Regions from separate parts of the uncultured Pseudomonas sp. genome, predicted to be linked through region 1. Evidence: predicted binding sites of a transcription regulator. Region 1 holds the regulator's gene; each other region holds the start of a gene.

Region 1 (5,798 bases):
GTGGTTGGTATCGTGGTGTTCGCCATCCTCATGATCATCAACTTCGTGGTGGTCACCAAGGGTGCGGGGCGCATCTCCGAAGTCAGCGCGCGCTTCACCCTGGACGCCATGCCCGGTAAGCAGATGGCCATCGACGCCGACCTCAATGCCGGCCTGATCGATCAGGAAACGGCCAAGCTGCGGCGCAGTGAGGTTTCCCAGGAGGCCGACTTCTACGGCTCCATGGACGGTGCCAGCAAGTTCGTGCGCGGCGATGCGATTGCCGGCCTGCTGATTCTGTTTATCAACCTGATCGGCGGTATCGCCATCGGGATCTTCCAGCATGACCTGAGTTTTGTTGACGCCGGGCGTATCTACACCTTGCTGACCATTGGTGATGGCCTGGTCGCACAGATCCCCTCGCTGCTGCTGTCCACGGCTGCGGCGATCATGGTGACCCGCGTTTCCAGCTCGGAAGACATGGGCGCGCAGGTCAACCGGCAGATGTTTGCCTCGCCGCGCGCGCTGGCGGTGACCGGTGCGGTGATGATCGCCATGGGCCTGGTGCCGGGCATGCCGCACTTCTCCTTTATCAGCTTGGGCCTGGTGGCCGCTGGCGCTGCGTACTGGATCGCCAACAAGCAGCGCACGACTAAAGAAAATGAAGTCAAGGAAGTGCAGCGCCAACAGGAGCTGCTGCCAGCGCAGAAGGCTCAAGAGGTCAAGGAACTGGGTTGGGACGATGTCACCCCGGTGGACATGGTTGGCCTGGAGGTGGGCTATCGCCTGATTCCCCTGGTTGACCGTAACCAGGGCGGGCAGTTGCTGGCGCGGATCAAGGGCGTACGCAAAAAGCTTTCCCAGGAAATGGGCTTTCTCATGCCCTCGGTGCATATCCGCGACAACCTCGATCTGCAGCCCTCGGCCTACCGCTTGACCCTGATGGGCGTCAGCGTGGCCGAGGCCGAGGTCTATCCGGATCGCGAGCTGGCGATTAACCCAGGCCAGGTATTTGGTCCACTCAACGGGATTGCGGGTAAGGACCCGGCATTTGGCCTGGAGGCCGTGTGGATCGACCCGAATCAGCGTGACCAGGCGCAATCGCTTGGTTACACCGTGGTTGATGCCAGTACCGTGGTCGCCACCCACCTTAATCAGGTCCTGCATAAGCATGCCCATGAGCTGCTTGGTCATGAAGAGGTGCAGCAATTGATGCAGCTGCTGGCCAAGAGCTCGCCCAAGCTGGCCGAGGAGTTGGTGCCGGGGATGATTTCCCTGTCGACCTTGCTCAAGGTGCTGCAAAGCTTGCTGCAGGAACAGGTGCCGGTGCGCGATATCCGCACCATTGCCGAGGCCATCGCCAATGTCTCGGTGAAGAGTCAAGATCCCGCCGTGATGGTGTCTGCAGTGCGCGTCGCGTTGGCCCGCGCCATTGTGCAAAGCATTGTGGGACTAGAGCCGGAGCTGCCTGTGATCACCCTTGAGCCAAGGTTGGAACAGATATTGCTAAATAGTATTCAGAAGGCTGGTCAAGGCTCCGAGGATGGGATTCTCCTGGAGCCGGGCATGGCCGAGAAGCTGCAGCGATCCCTAGTGGAGGCGGCGCAGCGTCAGGAGATGCTCGGCAAGCCAGTGATCCTGCTGGTGGCCGGTCCGGTCCGGGCGATGCTCTCGCGATTCGCGCGGCTGGCGGTTCCGAGTATCCATGTACTGGCATACCAGGAAATTCCGGATAACAAGCAGGTCACCATCGTTGCGACGGTGGGGCAGAACTAACCGAGGTTACAGGCCATGCAGGTCAAACGCTTTTTCGCCGCCGATATGCGCACTGCCATGAAGTTGGTTCGTGATGAGCTGGGTGCCGATGCCTCGATTATTGGCAATCGCCGGGTTGCCGGCGGTGTCGAGCTGACTGCCGCGCTGGATTATCAAGTGCCTGCTGCCCCCGCTCGCCAGCCGAATCCTGCACTGGAAGCCGAATTGCGCAAGACCCAGGCGAAAATCGCCACCGCCCAGGCCGAGCTGACCACGCGTACTGAGGTTGATGCCAGTAAGGATCGCCAGTTGTTTGGCGCGGCGGCCAGCGCGCCAGGCGATAGCTTGGCTGACGCTCTGCTGCCAGCGCGCTCATCGTCCGCCGCCGCCGATCAGGGGGCTCTGGACGCGATGCGCTTTGAGCTGCATGGCCTGCGTGAACTGATTGAAATGCAGCTGGGCTCGATTGCCTGGGGCCAGCTGCAGAACCGCCAGCCGCAGCAAGCCAATCTGTGGCGTCGTCTGCAACGCATGGGCCTCTCTGCCGATCTGTCGAAAGCGCTGCTTGAGCGCGTCGCGAATATTGCCGAGCCGCGTCAGGCCTGGCGCATGCTATTGGCGCATCTGGCTCATGCGATCAAGACCCCGCAGCAAGAACCCATGGAAGACGGCGGGGTGATTGCCCTAGTGGGCCCCGCCGGCATGGGCAAGACCACCACCCTAGCCAAGTTGGCCGCTCGCTACGTGCTGAAGTACGGCGCACAGCATATCGCCCTGGTCAGCCTCGACAGCTACCGCATCGGCGCGCAGGAGCAGATCAAAACCTTGGGTCGTATTCTTAACGTGCCGGTCACCCTGGTCGACCCTGGCCAGTCGTTGACTCAGGCCCTGGCGCCGCTGGCGCGCAAACGTGTGGTGTTGATCGATACCGCCGGCCTGCCAGCCAATGATCCGGCGCTGCGCATGCAACTGGAAGCTTTGGCCAGCCGTGGCGTCAACGCAAAAAACTATCTGGTGATGGCCGCAACCAGCCAAGGTCAAGTGCTCAAAGCCGCCTACCATAGTTACAAGCGTTGCGGTCTGGCCGGCTGTATTGTCACCAAGGCCGATGAAGCCACCAGCTTGGGTGAGGTTTTAGGACTGGCTATTAGCCAACGTCTACCGGTAGCCTATCTAACTGATGGGCCACGCATTCCCGATGATTTGCAGATTCCGCGCAGTCATCAGTTGGTCAGCCGGGCCGTTGGGCTGCAGGCGACCCAAGAACCGAGTGAGGATACGATGGCGGAGATGTTTTCCGGCCTTTACCAGCAGCCCGCACGGCACGTTAGTTAAGCGAAATGTAGTTGGAATTGAGCGCTGCTTAGCCGACCAAGTGGCTCCAGTCGAAGTTAGACAAGGTGTTAGAAATTATGGGTATGCATCCCGTACAGGTGATTGCGGTGACCGGCGGCAAAGGTGGCGTCGGCAAGACCAACGTCTCGGTAAACCTTGCATTGGCCTTGGCCGAGCTGGGACGCCGGGTCATGTTGATGGACGCCGACCTGGGATTGGCCAACGTCGACGTGTTGTTGGGGCTTAGTGCCAAACGCACTCTGGAAGACGTTATCAGTGGCGAATGCGAGCTGCGCGATGTGCTGCTGCAGGGCCCTGGCGGTATTCGCATCGTACCCGCCGCATCAGGCATTCAGAGCATGGTGCAGCTGTCGCCCATGCAACATGCCGGGTTGATCCAGGCATTCAGTGATATCAGCGATAACCTCGATGTGCTGATTGTCGACACCGCCGCAGGTATTGGTGATGGCGTGGTCAGCTTCGTCCGTGCCGCGCAGGAAGTACTGGTGGTGGTGTGCGACGAGCCGACCTCGATCACCGATGCTTATGCGTTGATCAAATTGCTCAACCGCGATCACGGCATGAATCGTTTTCGGGTCTTGGCCAACATGGCCCATACCCCGCAGGAGGGTCGTAACCTCTTTGCTAAGTTGACCAAAGTCACTGATCGTTTTCTCGACGTTGCCCTGCAGTATGTCGGTGCCGTGCCGTACGACGAATCAGTGCGCAAGGCCGTGCAGAAGCAACGCGCGGTCTACGAAGCCTTCCCTCGTTCGAAGTGCGCACTGGCGTTCAAGGCGATAGCCCAGAAAGTCGACGCCTGGCCGTTACCGGCCAACCCGCGTGGCCATTTGGAGTTTTTCGTTGAGCGTCTGGTGCAGCAACCGATTGCAGACCCGGCCATATGACAGCAGCCTCTGGACTTCGTATGTATAGCAAAGCGCAGGCGCAGGATTCCCAGCACCAGCTGATCGAGCGCTATGCGCCTCTGGTCAAACGCATTGCCTATCACCTGTTGGCGCGCTTACCGGCCAGTGTGCAGGTTGACGATTTGATTCAGGCCGGAATGATCGGCTTGCTCGAAGCGTCAAAAAAATACGATTCCAGTAAAGGTGCCAGCTTCGAGACATTCGTCGGTATCCGCATTCGCGGTTCCATGCTCGATGAGGTGCGCAAAGGCGACTGGGCACCGCGTTCGGTGCATCGCAATAGCCGCATGGTCAGTGATGCAATTCGAAAAGTTGAGGCCAGAACCGGCCGAGACGCTAAAGATCAAGAGGTTGCGGCCGAACTCCAATTGAGTCTCGAAGATTACTACGGCATTCTTGGCGACACTTTAGGCAGCCGCCTGTTTAGCTTCGACGACCTGTTACAGGACGGCGAGCATGGCGAGCTGGGTGAAGACGCTGGCAGCCACCACCTCGAACCTTCTCGTGATCTGGAAGATGAACGCTTTCAGGCGGCCTTGGCGGATGCCATCGGCAACCTGCCGGAGCGCGAGCGCTTGGTGTTAGCACTGTATTACGATGAAGAATTGAACCTTAAAGAGATCGGCGCAGTGTTGGGGGTGAGCGAATCACGCGTAAGCCAACTGCACAGTCAGTGTGCCGCTCGTCTGCGCGCCCGCCTGGGTGAGTGGCGCGCACGCTGAGTTGCTTCGCTAACGCTGCTGGTTTCACGATTAAAGGCGCATGCAGGTTGCTGGGTGCGCTGGGACTGTACGGAGGTCGACTTGGACAAGAACATGAAAATCCTCATCGTTGATGACTTTTCAACGATGCGACGGATCATCAAGAACCTCCTGCGTGACTTGGGGTTCACCAACACCGCAGAGGCCGATGATGGCACTACGGCGTTGCCAATGCTGCAAAGCGGTAGCTTCGACTTTCTGGTGACGGACTGGAACATGCCAGGCATGACCGGTATCGATTTGCTGCGCGCCGTGCGTGCAGATGAGCGCCTGAAAAGCCTACCGGTACTGATGGTTACTGCTGAAGCCAAGCGCGATCAGATCATCGAAGCCGCTCAGGCTGGGGTTAACGGTTATGTGGTCAAACCGTTCACGGCCCAGGTACTGAAAGAAAAGATTGAGAAGATATTCGAGCGGGTCAACGGCTGATGTCTGCCATGAGGTTCTATGGAACGTAAAGATTCCGTTCAGGGTGAGCTTGAGACGTCCCTGAAGCACAACGCTCGCCAACTGGTTGACAGCCTCGAGCAAGGCAACTTTGGTGAAGCGGTGCAGCTCATACATGAGCTGAACAAGGCGCGAGACCGTGGTCTGTATCACGAGGTTGGCAAGCTAACCCGTGAGCTGCATAACGCCATCGTCAACTTTCAGCTTGACCCCCGTGTGCCGCATGCCACTGAAGTGTCGCAAATCACCGATGCCACCGAACGTCTGAATTATGTGGTGACGATGACCGAGAAAGCGGCCAATCGCACCATGGATTTGGTCGAGTTGAGCGCACCGCTGGTGAATGGCCTCAGTGATGAGGCGCACAGCCTGAGTGCCGACTGGGGGCGCTTTATGCGCCGCGAGATGAGCGCCGATGGTTTTCGTGAGTTGGCCAAGCGCGTTGAGTTGTTTCTGGCCAGCAGTGAGCGCGACGGGGCGAAAATCTCCGGGCACCTCAACGACATTCTCTTGGCTCAGGACTATCAGGACCTCACCGGACAGGTGATCAAGCGCGTGACCCAGTTGGTCACCGAGGTCGAGAGCAACCTGC
Region 2 (5,798 bases), 1.8 Mb from region 1:
TAGCACCTGTGAGCTGGCCCTCGGGCGGGTTGATCGGCTGCTCAGAACCGCTCCCGGGCGTGCGTTGCAGATGAATGCCGGCGCGGCTGTCGCTCAGGGGGAGTACCTGTGGTTCGTGCACGCCGATACGCGGGTCAGTGCCGAGTCAGTCAAACGCTTGCAGGGCGTGTTGCGCGAGCGCCCGCTGTGGGGGCGTTTTGATGTGCGGTTGTCCGGCAGCGGGGTGGCGTTATGGGTGATTGGCTGGATGATTAGTCTGCGCTCGCGGCTGACGGGTATCGCCTCGGGCGATCAGGGGATATTTGTTCAACGGGCAGGCTTCGACGCCTTGGGTGGTTATGCGCAGATCCCGCTGATGGAGGATTTGCAGCTGTGTCGCCGCCTGAAGGCACAGGCTCGGCCGTATTGTTTGCGGCCACCCTTGACGACTTCCAGCCGGCGCTGGGAGCATCACGGAATCTGGCGTACCGTAGTGTTGATGTGGGGTTTACGTCTGGCCTATTACTGCGGCGTTAGTCCGGAAAAACTGGCTCGACAATACCGTCGAGGATCAATGCTATGAACCTTTCGATCTCATTGCACATGCTGGCACGCGCGCCAGTAGCGGGGCGAGTGAAGACCCGCATGATTCCAGCGCTGGGTGCTCAAGGTGCCTGTGACTTGCAGCAGCTGTTGTTGGAGCGTGCCTTGCAGTTGCCAGGTCATGGCTTTAGTGAGCGCTTTCTGTGGCTGGATGATTTGCCCAGCGCCGAGCTGCAGGCGCAGGCGCAGGAGTACGGTTGGACCTTGGTCGAGCAGCCGGCAGGCGATTTGGGTGAACGCATGCGGCGCATTGCCACCCTAGGGTTGGCGGAAAGTGATGCGGTGATCCTGATCGGTAATGACTGCCCGGCGCTGGATGGTGATTATCTGCAGCAAGCTTGCAGCGCGTTGCAGCAGCAGTCGGTGGTGATTGGCCCAGCGGAGGATGGTGGTTATGTGCTGCTGGGGTTGCGCAGCCTGCACGCCACGTTATTCAGCGACATTCCGTGGGGGAGCGAGCGGGTCTTCAATATGACGCTGCAACGCCTGCAGCAGCTGGACTGGCATCCGGTACTGCTGCCTGCGTTGTGGGACGTGGATCGGCCCGAGGATCTGCCGCGCCTGGCGGCGCTTAACATCCGGCTCTAGCGGCGTTAGAACAATCCGTCGCTTTCGAAGCGGCGCGCTTCACGTTGCAGTTGGTAGACAAAGCGCTCGACCAAGCGCTGCTCCTGGCCGCCAATGCGATGAAAGCGCGCGCCAATAAAGGTGCTGTCCACTTTCTCGTCATACACTACATGGCGCACCTCAAGCGGGGTGGTCATGGCACCGAAAGGAAATCGGGCGGTAAAGCGCTCATAAACCTGGCCGGCTTGCAGGCTGCTGCCAAGGCTGCCGGGGAAGCGCAGTTTGCAGCCGGTTGCCGATATATCCACTAACTCTCCAGGCAGAGCGGTACGCAGCTTATCGCCAGCCAGCTCTATCTTGAGTGATTCGCTCTGTCTCAGTGGGGCACGAAAAGCCCCGCGGCGTTGGTGGTAGGTCATTTCAGGCGGCATCGGACTGAAATAGCAGCGCGCACCTTGATGCTCAGTAATGCGTACGTTCTGTTCGCATTGCCAGGCCACGCGGACACCATCGTGGAACGCTTCGACGTTGAACGCTTCACCATTGACTAGATAGCGTTCACCGTCGCTGGGTATCAACTCATCGAGAATCAACAGGTTTTTATCGCGATCAACCTCGACCACATAGCTCTGGAAGCGTTGATTGCGTTCGTGGAAGGTGATGGTCAGCGGGTCATTGGCTTGTTGCAGTTGGCGTAGATTGGCAACTATTTCAACCGGTGCCTTGAGCACCTTAGGTGGTTGCGGGCCATCTTCCTGGCTAAAGGGGCTGGACACGGTCCGTAACTCTCCGGGCAAATGCGATGGCACGAGCATACTGGCTATATGGCAGTGTGCTCGGTGTGCCTTTTTAAGTGTCAGGCCTGGCTGAGCGGGCGCTGCTGAGCGATTCTAGCGGCACTGCCGCGACTGTCATAGAGGTTGGGGGTTTCGTTGCCGCGAAGAATGCCGAGCATGCTGTTGGCCGAGGCCTGGCTGGAACGAATCAGTCTGCCGTTACGCAGGTTAGCCGTCTGGCAGCGCTCGAGTAGGGCGCTGAGTTGATCGCCGCGCTCAAGTAACAGTTCGCCTTGGCTGGATTGGGCTGCAAGTGCCTGCAGGCCTGTGCGGTCAGCGCTGAGGTTGAGGCTGGCGAGCAGCTGGCTGCGTTCCTTGCCGTGCTGGTCGAGCAGGGTCAGCAACGGCAGCTTGTCAGTCAGGATGCTCTGCAGGCGCGGGAGGTCGCGATCACTGAGGGCTTGGAATTCGCTGTCGATCAATTCAAGCAATTGCTCGGCGGTGCCGATATCGCTGGTGAACAGTTGAAGCAGGCTGGTGTCTTGCATAGCGGGCTCTTCAGGGTAATAGATGCTTCAGGGCGTGGCATGAAGTGTCTATTGGGCGACCAATACCCCGACGCAGCCCGGAGGCTAGCGCTGGGATTCGAAATTAAGCAGTTTGCTGGCGACGCGCTGGCTATCGACTTGGTAGCTGCCGTCTGCAATTGCCTGCTTCAGTTGGGCGACGCGTTCTTTATTGACCGCCGGCTGATCGCGCAGCTTTTCGCTGGCTTTCTGCAGTTGTTGGGCCTCGCGGCTCAGTTGTACCGATTCGCCGCTCTTGTCGGCTTGTTTAGCTTGTTCGGCGCTGGGAACGTTGCCAGGCTGTTTGTGGCCGATGGCATCGCTCTGACCATTTGCCTGTGCGCTGCCTGCTCGCCCCGAGTTGGCTGGCGTTGCGGCATTGTTGAGCCGGTTGATATCAATGACCATGATGCAAAACCTCGAACAGTATTGGACGCTTGCCTGGTTGTCGGCATGGCCTAGAAAAACTTTAGGGCAAAAAACTGTGCGTCAGGTAACAGTCTAAACACAGTGCGGGTAATCGTCAGCTCACTGAGTGCACAAAGCCAAAACAACACACGTGCCTACATCGCCACTTCAACTTGTCCAGGGCCTACTACGCGGGCTCTGATCACGCGATTGGAGCGTTGGTTGCGCACGCTGATCTGCCGGCCAACCGTGCCATCTGACAAGGCTTCGCCGGGCATGCGCACGCTGATTCCGCCGCTGCGGGCGCTGATAACCACCTGCTCGCCCTTGCGTATGGCTTCGGCTATTTGCACATGGCTGGGGGCCAGCACCTGGTCCGGCAGCAGAGGGCGTGTCAATTTTTTGCCGATAGCCTGCTGAAGCGCTGTGAGGTAACCCTGATTCAGCAACCCGACATCCCGTTCGGCCAGCACGATATCCATGTCCGTCACCAGGTTGTTGCGTTTGAGCGGGCGACTCACGATCACCACCTCGCGGTATAGGCGAACTTGGCCGGGGACGAACACCGTCCATGGCGCATCGCCATCACAGCGTACGCGCAGCGTCACGCGGCCAATTGGTTCGGCGGGGCTTTCCAGGGTGGTGGTCAATGGCTGTCCGCACAGCGGTAGGCGCAGGCGTGGGTCAAGCCGATTGATTTCAATCTCATGGCGGCCAGCGATATTGCTGCGTTTTAAATAATCGCTCACCGCTTGCTCAAGAAACACTTCGCCGGCGCCGATAAGCTGTTCAGGCCGCGTGGCGTCTGCCGTTGCCAGGGTGCTATGGCAGAGCGCCAGTAAAGCGGGTACAACTGCCAGCCAGTAGCGGCGCAGTGGCAATGGGCGTCGGTTAGTTGTCGTTTCAATGTTCATATGGGTTGGTTAGCAAGGCGCGTGCCGCCTGCTACGCTGACAGCAATTTGTTACTCAAAGAGGAGTTTGGGTATGGCCGGTGTGATGGATTCGGTTAACCAGCGAACTCAGTTGGTTGGGCAGAATCGTTTGGAATTGCTGTTGTTCCGTTTGAATGGCAATCAGTTGTATGGGATCAACGTATTCAAGGTGAAAGAGGTGTTGCAGTGCCCGAAGCTCACCATCATGCCGAGATCCAGCCCGATCGTTCGCGGTGTGGCCAGTATCCGTGGCGGTACTATCCCGATTCTTGATTTGGCCATGGCCACCGGCAGTGCGCCGCTGGCCAACATCCACAACAGTTTTGTCATCATCACTGAATACAACACCAAGGTTCAGGGCTTTCTGGTGCACTCGGTTGAGCGCATCGTCAACATGAACTGGGAGTCGATTCATCCACCACCCAAAGGCACCGGGCGTGATCACTACCTGACGGCGGTTACCCAGCTGGACGGCAAGATGGTTGAAATCATTGATGTCGAGAAGGTTCTGGCTGAAGTAGCACCGACATCAGAGGTCATCTCTGAAGGTGTCTTGGATGCCCAGACGCAGGCGCGTGCGGTGACCAAGCGCGTGCTGACCTGCGACGACTCATCGGTGGCGCGCAAGCAGGTTACCCGTTGCCTGGAAACCGTCGGCGTCGAGGTGGTGGCGCTGAATGACGGCCGCCAGGCGTTGGAATACCTGAAGGCCATGGTTGAAGAAGGCCGCAAGCCTGAGGAGGAATTTCTCATGCTGATTTCCGACATCGAAATGCCGGAAATGGATGGCTATACGCTAACTGCGGAAATCCGTGCCGATCCGCGCATGCAAAAGCTGCACATCATCCTGCATACTTCACTGTCTGGCGTGTTCAATCAGGCCATGGTGAAGAAGGTCGGCGCGGATGATTTTCTCGCTAAGTTTCGCCCGGATGACCTGGCAGCACGGGTAGCTGACCGCATCAATATTGCGGCAGGGGACTGAGGGCCTGGCCCTCCGTTAAACATATGTTTGTCGAGGCCTCGCGAGTGTCTACAGGTAATTTGGATTTCGAGCAGTTCCGGACGTTCCTGGAAAAAGCCTGCGGCATTCTGCTGGGCACGAATAAACAGTATCTGGTTTCCAGCCGGCTCAACAAGCTGATGGAACAGAACAGCATCAAGACCCTGGGGGAGCTGGTGCAGCGCATGCAAACCCAGCCGCGCAGCGGTTTGCGTGAGCAGGTGGTTGATGCCATGACCACTAACGAAACCCTATGGTTTCGCGATACCTATCCTTTCGAAGTGCTGAAGAAGCGCGTGCTCCCGGAGATGATCAAGGCCAGCCCTGGTCAGCGCCTGCGCATCTGGTCGGCGGCCTGCTCTTCCGGTCAGGAACCCTACTCGCTGTCGATGACCATCGATGAGTTCGAGAAGAGCAATATCGGTCAGCTCAAGGGTGGGGTGCAGATCGTTGCCACCGACCTTTCGCCGACGATGTTGGTCAACTGTAAATCTGGCGAGTACGACAGCCTGGCGATGGGCCGTGGCCTTTCCCAGGAGCGGTTGCAGCGGTATTTCGAGCCTAAAGGGCCGGGCCGCTGGGTGGTCAAACCGGCCATTCGCAGTCGTGTTGAGTTTCGCGCGCTGAACCTGCTGGACAGTTACGCCAGCCTGGGCAAGTTCGATGTGGTGTTCTGCCGTAACGTACTGATCTACTTTTCGGCCGAGGTAAAGAAGGACATTCTCACCCGCATTCATGCCATGTTGAAGCCAGGTGGTTACCTGTTTCTCGGGGCTTCTGAAGCCCTTAATGGCCTGCCTAGCCACTATCAAATGGTGCAGTGCAGTCCTGGAATCATTTACCAGGCGAAATAGTCGCCAGCAGGGTTCGGAAAAACGGGAGGCCAGTGGCCTCCCGTTTTTTTGGCGCGAGTGTTGTCCATCGTGGTGTTTTTACAGGCTGCTGGCCTTGGCTGCGGGTAT
Region 3 (5,798 bases), 3.1 Mb from region 1:
AGATACAGCGCCTGATTCAAGGCTCCACGCAACTCGTCCATAACCGCCAGGTACTGATCGCAGGCGGCGCTCTGCCCGGGCTCCAGCCATTGGATATGGTCACCACGCAGCCCCTCGTTGATAACCGCCAGGGCACTGCGGCCGACACCGGCCTGCACCAATAAACCAGCGGCTGCTCGCTTACGGCACTCTTCGGCCAGTTCAAGGGTCAGAGTGGGGACAATGAAGTGTGTTTGCAGTGACCAGCCGCGTTCGGCCAGGTCATCGATAATGCACGCCACACGGGCGCTGAGGTCGTTAGATGAGCAGGTGTTCAATGATCGCCCCGAAGGAATGAGTACCTACCTAAATATAGGTTTGCGATTCTAGCAGCCCGCCGACTGACCTCGACAAGCTCTTAATGCACACCGAAAATAGCCGCCCCAAGAATGGAGTCACTATGCGCGCCCTTGCCGTTGTTCTAACCCTGCTGCTGAGCCTGCCCGCCCTGGCCGATGACTACCTGCAGCTGTATCAGGCGGCAGGCTGGCCGCAGCAGCGCATGCACTTCAGCGATGCCCTGCAAGCCGCCCAGGAGCGCTACCGCAGCAGCCTGCCGCCGGCGGTACACCAGGCGCTGGTGAACAACAGCAACCAGCGCTTTGCCGCCGCCGCCGTCGACCAGCGCGCGCAACAGGGCCTGCGTAACAGCCTCAGCCAACCGGCCAGCGCCTTGCAGTTTTTCCAGTCAGCGCTGGGCCGCAAGATTGTCGATGCCGAACTGCTCGCCACCCGCAGCGACCAACTGGCGCGTTATGCCGACGGCCTGCCGCGCACTGAGGCCAGTGCCACCCGTCGCTTGCTGATTCGCCACCTGGCCCAGGCCCTGCCGGCCAAGGAAGCCGGTGCCGAAGTCAGCCTGGCGCTCGCCGGCGTGGCCGCTGACAGCCTCAGCCAGATGCTCCCCGGCCTGCTCGGTGGCGGCAGCGCGCAAGCCTTGCTCAATGGTCAGCGCCAGCGCCTGATGGAGCAGATCGGTGCGGACCTGGATAACACCCTGCTGCACGTTTACCGTGAGTTGAGTGATGCCGAGCTGGAGGAATTTGTCAGCTTTGCTCAGTCCGACGTCGGCAAGGCCTACTACCAAGCAGCGCTGAGTGCTATCCGCGGCGGTCTGGCGGTTGGCCAGAGCACCGCCAACCTGGCCCCGGCACCCCGCGGGATCTAACCCAGGCGCTGGCTGAGCCAGTCAAAATAGCGCTGGCGCAAGGCCGGCGCTTCATTGGCCAGGTGATGCCCGGCCTCGGGCAAACGCAGAATCTGCGGCGCAGCGAACTTGTCTTGCAGCACCTTGAGGTTGTGCCGCCAGTCCACGGTCATATCCGCCTCACCCTGAATGATCAGCGGGCTGCGCGTGCTGCGCGGCGCGGCCTCGATGTGCGGCACCCAGCGGCTCAGCGCAGCAATCCAGGCAGTTGGCAGGTTGCGCGGCTGCAGCGGGTCGTGGTGCTGGACGAACTCGATAAAGGCCGCATCGCTGGAGTTGACGCTGAAGCGCCGTGGAATCTCGCTGACGAAGTGGCGCATCACCCGGTAGCTGAGTTGCGACCAGCCCCACGCCCGTGGCCGCACCAGCGGGGCCAGGAGAATGGTTTCGCCAACCTGCGCGACAGGCTCAGCGGTCAGCAGATAGTCGATCAGGATCGCCCCGCCGGTGCTCTGCCCACACAGGTGCCAGGGCGTTGGTAAATCCAGCTCAGCGGCTTCGCCCAGCAGCGCACGCAACACCGTCTGGTACTCAGCAAAATCACCGATGCTGGCACGTGCGCCGCTGGACAGACCATGCCCCGGCAGATCGCAGGCCAGCACGGCAAAGCCCTGACCCAGCGCCCACTCGATCACATGCCGGTACAAGCCAACGTGATCGTAATAACCGTGCTGCAACACTAAGGTGGCGCGCGGCTGCTCTGGCCACCAAAGCTGCGTGGCAATCTGATAACCACCCGTCTGCAACCAGCCCATGCGGCTGCGTGCGGCCAGCGCATCGCTAAACCCATAAAACTGTCGGTACGCCTGCTCAGCCGGCGACAGCGCACCGGCTGCGGCCAAGGGTCGCAGACTGGCAATCAGGTTTTGCGGCTGAAACGGCTCAGGCATGGGGCTTCCATCGATCACAGGAGAATATTCGCAGGCCATCCGGGCCGGCTTTATCAGGGGGCGGATATTCAGCTGTCACGCCAGCCATGGCAAGCTGCGCGCCTGTTAAGTGAAGACTGCCCATGACCCGACCCTCGCGCAACACCCTGCTCGCCAGCCTGCTGATTTTGCTTTGGGGCGCCGCCATGCTCGCCGCTTACTGGTGGTATGAGGCGCGCTACCTGCGCAGTTTCAGCGAGCAGACCGCGCTGTTCTACGGGGAGCAACTGCGCCTGCCTGACGAGCTGGCCGGCCCGGGACCGATTCGTCTGGTGCATTTCTGGGATCCGGCCTGCCCGTGCAATATCGGCAACCAGCAGCACTTGGCCGATTTGACCGAACGTTTTGCCCCGCAAGGCGTGAGCTTTTATGCCGTGCAGAAGCCCGGCAGCACGGGCCAGCTGCCGAGCACCCTGAGCGCCCTGCAACCGCTCGCGGCACTGCCCGGCAGCGGGCAAATTCCGGCCAGCCCGGCGGTGGCCGTCTGGGACCGCACAGGCCAACTGGCCTACTTCGGCCCCTACAGCGAAGGCGCCACCTGCACCTCCAGCAACAGTTTTATCGAGCCGATTCTCGATGCCCTGATCGCAGGTCGCCCAGTAAACGCCAGCAACACCTTGGCGGTGGGCTGCTTCTGCGACTGGCAGAACGACTGACGGCTGCAGGCCAGTGCTGCGTGAGTACACGCAGAAGCGACCTCATGTCTAGATTCGGCATGCCGATACAACACCTGCCGCGGGCTCCGACGGGCTAATCTCGGCCCAACAACCCTCGACTAGAATTATACAAATGCAATAGCATGTACAACTTAACGCTCAACATGAGCGACTCGCCAAGGATGGTTGCCACACTCACCGTGACTGCAACGCAACCTTTCGGGTCCCCCGCCATGCCTACTCGCCTTTCCCCCCTGCAACAGCACTACCGCAAAGCGGATCGCATCATGCTGGGTGTGCTCTGGTTGATGTTTGTCTACTCACTCGGCCTCGCGGCCTGGCATGGCACCTGGGGCCAGGCGCTGCTGGTCGGTGGCGGTACGGCCGTGGTGGTCAGCGTGCTCAACCAGCTGATCAGCGGCCAACGGTTACTGCGCTGCGTGATGGGCGCAGCCTTTATGGTGATGTCGGCGCTGCACATCAACCAGTCAGGCGGCATGCTAGAAATGCATTTCGGCATCTTCGTGCTCCTGGCCTTTCTGGTGTATTACCGCGACTGGTTGCCAATCGTGGTCGCCGCCGTGGTGATTGCCGTGCACCACCTGAGCTTCTTCGCCCTGCAAGCGCAGGGTGTCGAGGTCTTGGTGGTGAAGAATGGCAGCTGGCCGCTGATCTTTCTGCATGCGCTGTACGTCGTGGTGGAAAGCGCGATTCTGATCTACCTGGCCCTGCAGACTCACGCGGAAGCCGTCGAAGGTGCCGCGCTGATGCAGGCCGCCGAAAAACTCACGGAAAACGATGAGCAAATCGACCTCAGCTACCGCAGCACCGCGCAGGGCAAAGTCAGCCAGGGTTTCAACCATTTCCTCGACATCCTCGATGAGCTGGTCGGTGAAGTAATCAAGGACACCCAAGGCCTGCAACAGATGGGTGACAGCCTGCTGCAGGCCACCGGCCACCTGCGCACCGGGGCTGATCAGCAGCAAGGTGAAATCATCTACATGAGCTCGGCCATGCTGCAGATGAGCACGGCGATTGATGAGGTGGCCGGGCACGCCGATGGTGCCGCCACCGCCGCACAAACCGCCAACCAGCAGGCCGCCGAGGGCAGCCGCTCGGTCAACCATATACGCAGCGAAATCGGCAGGCTGGCCACACAAATCGACGTGACGGAAAGCGAGGTGCAAGCGCTGGCCACCCAGTCCGAGCAAATCGGCAAAGTGCTGGAAGTGATCCGCTCAATTGCTGAGCAAACCAACTTGCTCGCCCTTAACGCGGCGATTGAAGCCGCTCGCGCGGGCGAGCATGGCCGTGGCTTTGCCGTGGTAGCGGACGAGGTGCGCAACCTGGCGCAGAAAACCGCGCTGTCCACCGCGGAAATCCAGCAGATCATCAGCGGCCTGCAACAAGGCAGTCGCCAGGCGGCCAGCGCCATGCAGGCAAGCCGCGAGAGCGTACGCAGTTGCGTGCAGGACAGCCAAGCCACTGCTGAACTGCTCGGCGCGGTAGCCCATGACATCAGCGCCATCACCCAGATGAACGAGCTGATTGCCGCCGCCACCCACGAGCAAGCCGCCACCAGTGCGGAAGTCAGCCAGCATCTGCACAGCGTGCAGCAGGTGGCGGAACAAACCCTCGGCGATGCCCAGCAGCTGAATAACGACGGCCAGCAACTCAACCAGCTAGCCGCACGCCTGAGCAATTTGAGCCGGCGCTTTCGCGTCAGCCGCTAGTGCGATAACCCTGCGGCGTGTCGCCCCGCCAGCGGCGGAAGGCGCGGTAGAACGGCGACAACTCGGCAAAGCCGCAGGCGCGGGCCACTTCGCGGATCGCCAAGCCTTGCTCCAGCAGGCTTTGCGCGCGCAGACGGCGCACTTCATCGTGCAATTGGCGAAAGCTCTGCTGCTGTTCGGCCAGCGCCCGCTGCAATGCGCCTACGCTGAAACCCAGGGCTTTGGCGCAGTTCGGCAGGTCACACAACTGCACCCCTAGGTTGACCTCCAGCCAGTAACGCACGCGGTTGAGCAGCTGGTTTTCCTGCAGCTCGGCCAGCTCCACTTCGGCCTGCGCCCACAGCACCGCGAACAACCGTGGGTTAGCGCTGCGCGACGGCCGGCCAAGCCAGGCACGCGGAAAGATCAGCGCATCATGGGCCTGGGCAAAGCGCGGCAGCAGGCCAAACAAACGTCGATGCTCACTCAGGCGGCGCGGCGCAGGGTGACGGAACTCCACCCCGGACAGCTGAAAACTGCCGTCGTTGTTGATGCTCGCGAGCATCTTCTGCAGCAGCAGGGCCAGGCACTCCATCTGCTGACGCAGCGAACCGACGCCACGGTAATTCAGGTCAAAAATCAGCCGCGCCTGCTCACCCTCCAGCTCCAGACGTGCGGCAAAGCCGCCGGAAAGGATGTGCTGAAAGCGCAGAAAACTCTCCAGCGCCTGGCCCAGATCCCGACTGGCCAACAGCAGATAGCCGACCACATCCATCGGCCGCGGCTGCATGGTTTCCGCCAGGTGCAGGCCGATATCCACATCGCCGCTGATACCCGCCAGCGCCTGCCAAAAGCGCGGCGCGTTGTCGTGGTCTTCACGCGCGTTGAGCAGCGGCGGCGCGAGTACCACGCCCTGATAGGCCTGCCGGTAGGTATCGGTGGGGTCCAGGTGCAACGCCGCCAGCGCCTCATAGAGCAAACGGCGCAGGGTCGAAGAATGGGTCAGCATGCTGGCGATGCTGGCGATGCTGTTATGCGGATCGGTGGCCATACAACTCCCGTTAATTGACCAAAGACTTTCACTCTTGCTGTATTCGGTCAATGCCTGCACCGCAGCCAGCCCGCACAATGCGCGCAAACCGCTAACAAGGAAGACCCAATGAAACGCACCCTGACTGCCCTGGCCGTGATAGTTGCCGCCACTGCTGGCGGCGCTTACTGGTACATCGACAGCAAGCAGCCGCAACGTACTGGC

What was found. The regulator FliA, encoded in region 1, starts transcription of late flagellar genes. The targets are predictions, from matches to a motif close to CTAAAGTTTNNNNNNNNNNNGCCGNTAA.
Region 2: the regulator FliA is predicted to act here: its motif matches at 2,937-2,964, upstream of flgM (flagellar biosynthesis anti-sigma factor FlgM).
Region 3: the regulator FliA is predicted to act here: its motif matches at 2,873-2,900, upstream of Q0V31_RS05055 (methyl-accepting chemotaxis protein).

Annotation. Positions count from the first base shown of each region.
Region 1 is NZ_OX044366.1:4,142,529-4,148,326, reverse strand. Features, by position in the region: gene flhA (flagellar biosynthesis protein FlhA) at 1-1,755, shown strand, start outside; gene flhF (flagellar biosynthesis protein FlhF) at 1,771-3,069, shown strand; gene fleN (flagellar synthesis regulator FleN) at 3,147-3,977, shown strand; gene fliA (RNA polymerase sigma factor FliA) at 3,974-4,720, shown strand; gene Q0V31_RS19290 (chemotaxis response regulator CheY) at 4,814-5,188, shown strand; gene Q0V31_RS19285 (protein phosphatase CheZ) at 5,207-5,798, shown strand, end outside.
Region 2 is NZ_OX044366.1:2,385,595-2,391,392, forward strand. Features, by position in the region: gene Q0V31_RS11110 (TIGR04283 family arsenosugar biosynthesis glycosyltransferase) at 1-562, shown strand, start outside; gene Q0V31_RS11115 (TIGR04282 family arsenosugar biosynthesis glycosyltransferase) at 559-1,170, shown strand; gene Q0V31_RS11120 (flagellar brake protein) at 1,176-1,925, opposite strand; gene Q0V31_RS11125 (flagella synthesis protein FlgN) at 2,006-2,473, opposite strand; gene flgM (flagellar biosynthesis anti-sigma factor FlgM) at 2,558-2,899, opposite strand; gene flgA (flagellar basal body P-ring formation chaperone FlgA) at 3,055-3,813, opposite strand; gene Q0V31_RS11140 (chemotaxis protein CheV) at 3,886-4,818, shown strand; gene cheR (protein-glutamate O-methyltransferase CheR) at 4,863-5,690, shown strand; gene Q0V31_RS11150 (transglycosylase domain-containing protein) at 5,769-5,798, opposite strand, start outside.
Region 3 is NZ_OX044366.1:1,032,587-1,038,384, forward strand. Features, by position in the region: gene Q0V31_RS05035 (2OG-Fe(II) oxygenase) at 1-317, opposite strand, end outside; gene Q0V31_RS05040 (hypothetical protein) at 440-1,207, shown strand; gene Q0V31_RS05045 (alpha/beta hydrolase) at 1,204-2,136, opposite strand; gene Q0V31_RS05050 (DUF6436 domain-containing protein) at 2,259-2,831, shown strand; gene Q0V31_RS05055 (methyl-accepting chemotaxis protein) at 3,065-4,564, shown strand; gene Q0V31_RS05060 (AraC family transcriptional regulator) at 4,554-5,594, opposite strand; gene Q0V31_RS05065 (penicillin acylase family protein) at 5,703-5,798, shown strand, end outside.